DNA from 2 places in the Ensifer sp. 22460 genome. Region 1 is predicted to be linked to the other one. Evidence: predicted binding sites of a transcription regulator. Region 1 holds the regulator's gene; the other holds the start of a gene.
What was found. Region 1 encodes LexA, which represses DNA repair genes until DNA is damaged. Its sites were predicted from a motif close to TGTTCNNNNTGTGTTCNG; they were not measured.
Positions count from the first base shown of each region.

Region 2: ACTJKM_RS01390 (PA0069 family radical SAM protein) is a predicted target of LexA. The motif match lies at 1,568-1,585, and genes of this name have one in related genera.

Region 1 is NZ_JBQENZ010000008.1:242,766-246,168, reverse strand. It holds gene ACTJKM_RS12910 (thermonuclease family protein) at 1-415, shown strand, start outside; tRNA gene ACTJKM_RS12905 (tRNA-Cys) at 568-641, shown strand; gene ACTJKM_RS12900 (hypothetical protein) at 854-1,186, shown strand; gene lexA (transcriptional repressor LexA) at 1,277-2,002, opposite strand; gene ACTJKM_RS12890 (hypothetical protein) at 2,249-2,545, opposite strand; gene ACTJKM_RS12885 (hypothetical protein) at 2,869-3,403, shown strand, end outside.
Region 2 is NZ_JBQENZ010000001.1:280,804-284,206, reverse strand. It holds gene ACTJKM_RS01395 (ribonuclease HII) at 1-97, opposite strand, end outside; gene ACTJKM_RS01390 (PA0069 family radical SAM protein) at 345-1,502, opposite strand; gene ACTJKM_RS01385 (hypothetical protein) at 1,690-2,226, shown strand; gene moaB (molybdenum cofactor biosynthesis protein B) at 2,517-3,059, opposite strand; gene ACTJKM_RS01375 (4-(cytidine 5'-diphospho)-2-C-methyl-D-erythritol kinase) at 3,061-3,403, opposite strand, start outside.

The DNA of each region.
Region 1 (3,403 bases):
CGACGTCGGCGCCAAGGCGCCGACACCCGTGGTGCGGCCCAATGAGGAAGTGAAGACGGCATCCGTTCGCACGGATCAGTTTTATTTCTGCGGGATTCGCAACGACAACTGCGTGATCGACGGCGCCACCTTCCTGTACCACGGCGAAACGATCCGCGTGGCAGACGTCGATGCGCCGCGTATTCGCCAGGCAAGCTGCGACAAGGAACGTTCGCGCGGCTTCTATGCCAAGCAGCGCCTGCGCGAATTGTTGAATGCGGGTGACTTCAGGCTGGAAACGGCGAGCGGCCGTCAGGATGCCAAGGCCGGTGAAAAGCTGCGGCTGGTCACCCGCGGCGACCAGTCTATCGGGCGTGTGCTCGTATCCGAGGGACTGGTGCGGCCGTGGACAGGACACGCGACGCCCTGGTGTTGAGGCCACCCCAGATGCGATCGGCGGAGGTTCGCGATCGCTCTGTGGAAAGTATCCGTCTTACAAATCGACGGCGCGTTTTTCGGAAAATGCCTCTTGCGGTTTTTCTGCAATCATTCTAAATCCGCGCCAACGCTCGGTTATCCGAGCTGTGAGGCCTCGTGGCGGAGTGGTGACGCAGAGGACTGCAAATCCTTGTACCCCGGTTCAATTCCGGGCGAGGCCTCCAAAAACTCTCACCTCATTTTAGTGTGGATAGACGTTCTGCCTCGGGGCAGAGCGATTGCATGGTTGCCTCCCCACGCCCGCGCAAGCCACGTCCATTAGCTATCCGTTGGATCTTATCGCTTCGGTGAAATCGGTAGAGGGGGAACGATGACTCCGCTGACATCAGCCGCATCGGTAGCGTCCGTCATCATCAAAACGGAGGCAATGGCATATATGAAGACGAAACTTGTCCTGACGGCCTTGGCCCTCTTCGCTGCGACCACATTCGAGGCGCGGGCGGAGGATCTGGTTTTCAAGCTGAAGAACAACACCAACGCAGTGCTGACGAACTTCTATACGTCGCCTGTGGGTGTCAATGAGTGGGAAGACGATGTTTTCGGCCGGCAGGTGCTGAACCCCGGAGAAGACATGGAGATCACCATCGCCGACGGCCGGGAGGTCTGCAAGTACGACATGCGCTTCGAGTTCGAAGAAGGCTCCGACCTCGATACGACCGAAGACATGCAGGACCTCTGCGAGCTCGGCGAGTACACCATCCACGAATAAGAGGCGCGCCTTCAGGTCGCCATCAATAAACAGAGCCTCGCCACCGCAAGCGGTGGCGAGGCTCGGTCGGATGCCAGATTTACCTCGGAATCAGTGGTAGCGGCGCATCAGCCCGACGAGCTTGCCCTGGATCTTCACCCGATCGGGCCCAAAAATCCGCGTTTCGTAGGCAGGGTTCGCGGCTTCGAGCGCGATCGATGCGCCCTTGCGCCGGAAGCGCTTCAGCGTCGCTTCCTCATCATCCACGAGCGCCACGATGATATCGCCGGGATTGGCCGTATTGCCATTGCGGATGATCACGGTGTCGCCGTCGAAGATGCCGGCTTCGATCATCGAGTCGCCCTTGACTTCGAGAGCGTAGTGTTCGCCGTTGCCGATCATGTCGAGCGGAACGGTAATGTCGTGCGTGTTGTTCTGGATGGCCGAGATCGGCACACCGGCAGCGATGCGGCCCATGACCGGCACGGAAACCGATGTGTTGTCGGCCACGGGCGTGGGCTTCGGCGGTGCGGCAGGAGCGGCCGCTGGCGCCTTGCCGAGGCTGCCCTCGATCACGCTGGGCGAGAAGCCGCGGCGGGGCTGCTGCTGGCTGGATGCGTAAGCCTCCGGAAGCTTGATGACCTCGAGCGCGCGGGCTCGGTTCGGCAGACGGCGAATGAACCCGCGTTCTTCGAGTGCCGTGATCAGACGGTGAATGCCGGACTTCGACGCCAGGTCGAGCGCATCCTTCATTTCATCGAATGATGGTGGGACGCCTGACTCCTTCATGCGTTCGTGAATGAAGAGAAGCAATTCCTGTTGCTTGCGGGTCAGCATGGCACGTCGCTCCCAGAGGCGTGAAACAAATCAAGAACAGACACTATCTGTTCCATATGTGTTCCGCAAGTGCCTAAAATTCCGTGAATTCAGACAATTGGCGCGTCTGTGCGTGTCGATTGGTCACTTTTACGGGAGCAGAGCGGGTTTGGGCGATGATCGTGCCCAAACGGAGGGCGGCGGCGTAGCGCATTGCGCGACGGCACGGCGATTCGAACGAATCGCGAGCGTTTTCGTGCAAAGAGGCTAGGCCGGCTGCGTGGCGGCGCAGGCGTCTTCGAATTCCTTCACCGTCTCGGCGCTGTTGTCTTCTGGAAGTACGGCGTCCGCCGCATCGGTCGCGACCGGCCTGTCGCCATCATAGACGAACGACTGGATGTAGAACGCGATCGCACCCTTCCACACCTTGCGTCCATCGATCTGATGGCACGGCACGGCGCTCTCGAAATCGGTCTGAAGTTCGTCCACCGTGGCGGCGCTGAGCTTGACGTCAGGCATATTGGGCGATGCGACTATCGAAGCGAGAAGCAGGGCGGCAAGCACGGTGATCGTCCACTTTGATGCAAGGGTGGGACTACGGGGCGGTTAACGATGTGAACCGCGCTTTCGTTCCGAAGTCCAGCAAGCTTGGCGATCACTGTCATGTGTTCAACAGCTCTTTGAGTGCAGGCTGTGGCCGTTTTGCGCCAGGGGCACACAGCGGCAAAGCCGCCTCAGCCTGGCGCGCCGTCCTTGCCGCAATCGCTTGGGTTGCGCCAAGTCGCGGCCTCGCTGCCGGCGTGCACAAATCCGTGTTGTGAAGATGTCGCACCGTCTCGACAGGTTGTAAAAAAACGATAACTTTGCGGGAAAAATGGGGTGGTTGCATGCGTAGATTGTCGTTGGCGGTTCTCGGTCTGTTGGTGGCGGCCGGAGCGGCCTCAGCTGAAGAAGGGCGTTCGAATATCTGGAAAGAGGTCAATGCCTGGACGGTGGGCTCCGATCCGTCCTTGGGCGGCTCGTGCTATGCGGCGACGAGCTACGACGGCGGAATGATCCTTCGAATCGGCTTCTATCCGAGAGGATCGGCGAACCTGGCGTTTCTTTCGATCGGCAATGCCGACTGGAAATCGATCGAGCCGCAGCGGGAGTATGACGTCGCCTTGCAGCTCGACCGTGGCCGCCAGTGGCCGGCTGTCGCGTTCGGCGTGGACCTCACAGGCTCGAAGGCTCTGGTCGTCAACTTCTCCAACACCGACTTCTTCACCGAATTCGTGCGCAAGAACACGCTGGCGCTGGCGTTCGAAGGGCGCGTCGTGGCGAGCCTCAGTCTGCGCGATTCGATGAAGGCCGTCAGCGAGATGTTCAAATGCCAGGAGGCGGTGATTGCGTTGATGCCAAACGGCGGGCAGGGGGCGGCCG
Region 2 (3,403 bases), on a different contig from region 1:
GCCAGAATCCATCACCTCTTGCCGAGAGTTCAAAACTGAAATCGGGTGCTTCGATGATATCGGGAAAAAGGGGAGAATCGGACGACCTGCGAGACATAAGTCTAATTCGCATGATCGACCGATTCTCTTCAAGCCCCCAGGTCCGAGTGCGGCGGCGGACGGGGGGATGGCCGATGCCCCAGGCGGGGGCGGGGCACCGGAACTGTTTTGCGACCTTCTAGCGTTCACACCGGGTTGCCTGAGGGGCGGTAACGAAAACTCCCCCATTGCCCCCGGGCATCCTCGGTGCCTATCGCTGGCCACAAACCCGGAACAGCCATCACGCAGGCCATTCCGGAAAACCTTCAAAGAAGCGAGAGCTGCACCCCCGTTCCGAGCGGCGGCACGAACAGATCGTCGCGAAGCTGGCGGCGTGTCGGGTTGAAGCCGAGGCGCTTGGTGGCGAGATCGAAGCGGCGGCCGATCTGCCAGGCATAGGGGCCGGCGCCTTTCATGCGCTTGCCGAACTCGGCGTCATAGTCCTTGCCGCCACGCATGGAGCGGACGAGCGACATGACGTGGCGGTAGCGGTCCGGATAGTTGCGCAGAAGCCAGTCACGAAACAGCGGGCTGACTTCGAGCGGCAAGCGCAACAGCACATAGCTCGCCTCCGTCGCACCGGCCGTCCTTGCCGCTTCGAGAACCCGCTCGATCTCATGGTCGTTGAGCGCCGGGATGATCGGAGAGACGAGAACCCCGGCGGGGATGCCGGCCTCGGCAATGGCACGCATCGCCTCCAACCGCTTGGGCGGCGTTGCGGCGCGGGGCTCCATTGTCCTCGCCAGCTTGCGCTCGAGCGTGGTGACTGAAATGCCGACCCGCGCCAGTCCCTTCTCGGCCATTGGCGCGAGGATGTCGATGTCACGGGTGACCATCGCCGATTTGGTGACGATCATGACCGGGTGGTTGGCGTCCCTCAGCACTTCGAGGATCTGGCGCATGATGCGCCATTCCTTTTCGATCGGCTGATAGGGATCGGTGTTGGTGCCGATGGCGATTGGCCTGACCTTGTAATCCGGTCGCGCCAGTTCGCGCTCCAGGAGCCGCGCGGCATCCGGCTTGGCGAAGAGCTTCGCCTCGAAATCCAGACCCGCCGACAGGCCCATGAAGGCGTGTGTGGGGCGGGCGAAACAATAGATGCAGCCGTGCTCGCATCCGCGATAGGGGTTGATCGAACGGTCAAAGGAGATATCGGGAGATTCATTTCGGGTGATCACCGTCCGCGGCTTCTCGACCTGGACTTCGGTCTTGAAGGGGGGCAGATCTTCCAGGCTTTCCCAGCCGTCGTCGAAGCTTTCCCGCGCCTGCGGCTCGAAGCGGCCGGACGTGTTGAGCCCGGCGCCGCGTCCGCGGCGGCGGTCGATATCGATCCGCAAGCCTGTTGCGCTCATCATCGCTTCGGCGACATCTGCCGTATTGGCGGGCGCAAGCGCACCCTGCCTGATCTGAGACAGCTCGTTCATTGGAATCTCCCCGGAATCAGATCTTTGATCCCGTTTTGTTCTGATTATTTTCCTATCGCGAATACGAGAACAATTCAAGAACAAAAAGCGGGAGCAGTACGTTTGGAGTTTCGTGCTCCCCGGTTTGGTTTTCAGCCAAGCCAGCAGTGCATGTAGCAATTGTGAGTGTGATGCGGTAGGACGGGCTATGCTGACGATCATCATGGAAACGCGGGACAACGAAGCCGAGCTGGTGCAGACGCTGTCGGTGCTCGTCGCCGGCGCCGTGGAGGGCCTCGTCAGTGATGTGATTGTCCTCGATCACGGCTCCAAGGACGGCTCGTCGCGTGTGGCGGAAGCGGCCGGCTGCCGCTTTCACGTCGATTGGAATCTCGGCGACGTCGTGCGTTCGGCGCGCGGCGAATGGCTGATGCTGCTCGAACCCGGTGCCCGTCCGATCGGCCGGTGGATCGACGAGCTTGCCGAATACGTCTCGCTCAACAGGGCGCCCGCGCGCTTCTCCGATTCCAGAATGCACCGCAAACCGTTCTTCCGCCGCCTGATCCGGCGAAGAAAGCCGCTGGAAACGGGTTTCCTGGTGAACAAACATGATGCGCTCGCAGCGGCCGATGGCAATCGATGCCTCGGCGACATGACGAATGTCCGGGCGGTCCGCAAACTCTCGACGGAGCTCGTTCCGGCCTGGGTCGTCACCGAAAGCAAGCCGACGCCGGGACGCTCCTGACCACCGTGCACTAAAAAGGTGCCAGTCCCAGGGACGGCACCTCAAGGTGGCTCTCAAATGACCTTGTCTGGTAAATTTCTTGCCGGGCAGCATTCTGGCTGCACGTCGTATCCCCTTGTTCTCCCCGCCCGGGGATATCGGCGGGGAGGCGTCTTTGCAGCCTGAAGAGAAACGTGCGGCGTCCGATCTTCGGTGGGCTGATGATCGGACGCTAAAGGCACGAAAAATGGCTGTCAGTTCCAAAGGTAACAGACGGGCCGAAAGTGCGATGGGACGTGGAGGATCCGGGCTTAACCGCGTTTGAGGTGCTCGTCGAGCCGGGGCATGATCTCGACGAAATTGCAGGGCATGTGCCGGTAATCGAGCTGCTGCTTCAATATGCCGTCCCACGCATCGCGGCAGGCGCCGGGTGAGCCGGGCAGAACGAAAATGAAGGTGGCGTTGGCAACGCCGCCAGTTGCGCGTGACTGGATCGTCGAGGTGCCGATCTTCTCGTAGGAGATCCGATGGAAAACCTCGGAGAAGCCGTCCATGCGCTTTTCGAACAGCGGCTCCAGCGCCTCCGGCGTCACGTCCCGGCCGGTGAAGCCCGTGCCACCGGTCGTGATCACCACGTCGATCGTCGGTTCGAGCGTCCAGGCCTTCACCTGGTCGTAAATCTGCGCCCGATCGTCCGGCACGATCGCGCGCGCTTCCAGGCGATGACCTGCGTCGCGCACCCGCGCCTCCAGCGTGTCGCCCGATTTGTCGTCGGCGAGCGTGCGGGTGTCGGACACCGTGAGGACAGCAATTCCGACGGGAACGAAGGGGCGTTTTTCGTCGATGCCAGCCATTCTACTTGCCTCTTCCTATCGTGTTGCAGGCGAGAACGTACCAGCCGGGCTGCGCCTCCGAAAGAGTACGCGCTGTCGCAGCCGCACGCTCACCGTTGTCGAAAATGCCGAAGCAAGTGGCGCCTGAGCCCGACATCCGAACCAGCAGGGCCCCGGCCTCCATCAGCGACTGGCAGACGTCGCCGATGACAGGCTGCAGCTGCTGCGCCGGCGGCTGCAGATCGTTGCGCATCGTTGCCATTGCCGCCAGCCACGCGTCGAGCGTTCCCGAAGCCTGAGGCAAAACGAGCGGCGCATTGGTCTTGTTCGGGAGCGTCCGGAACACCACCGGCGTCGAAACGGCA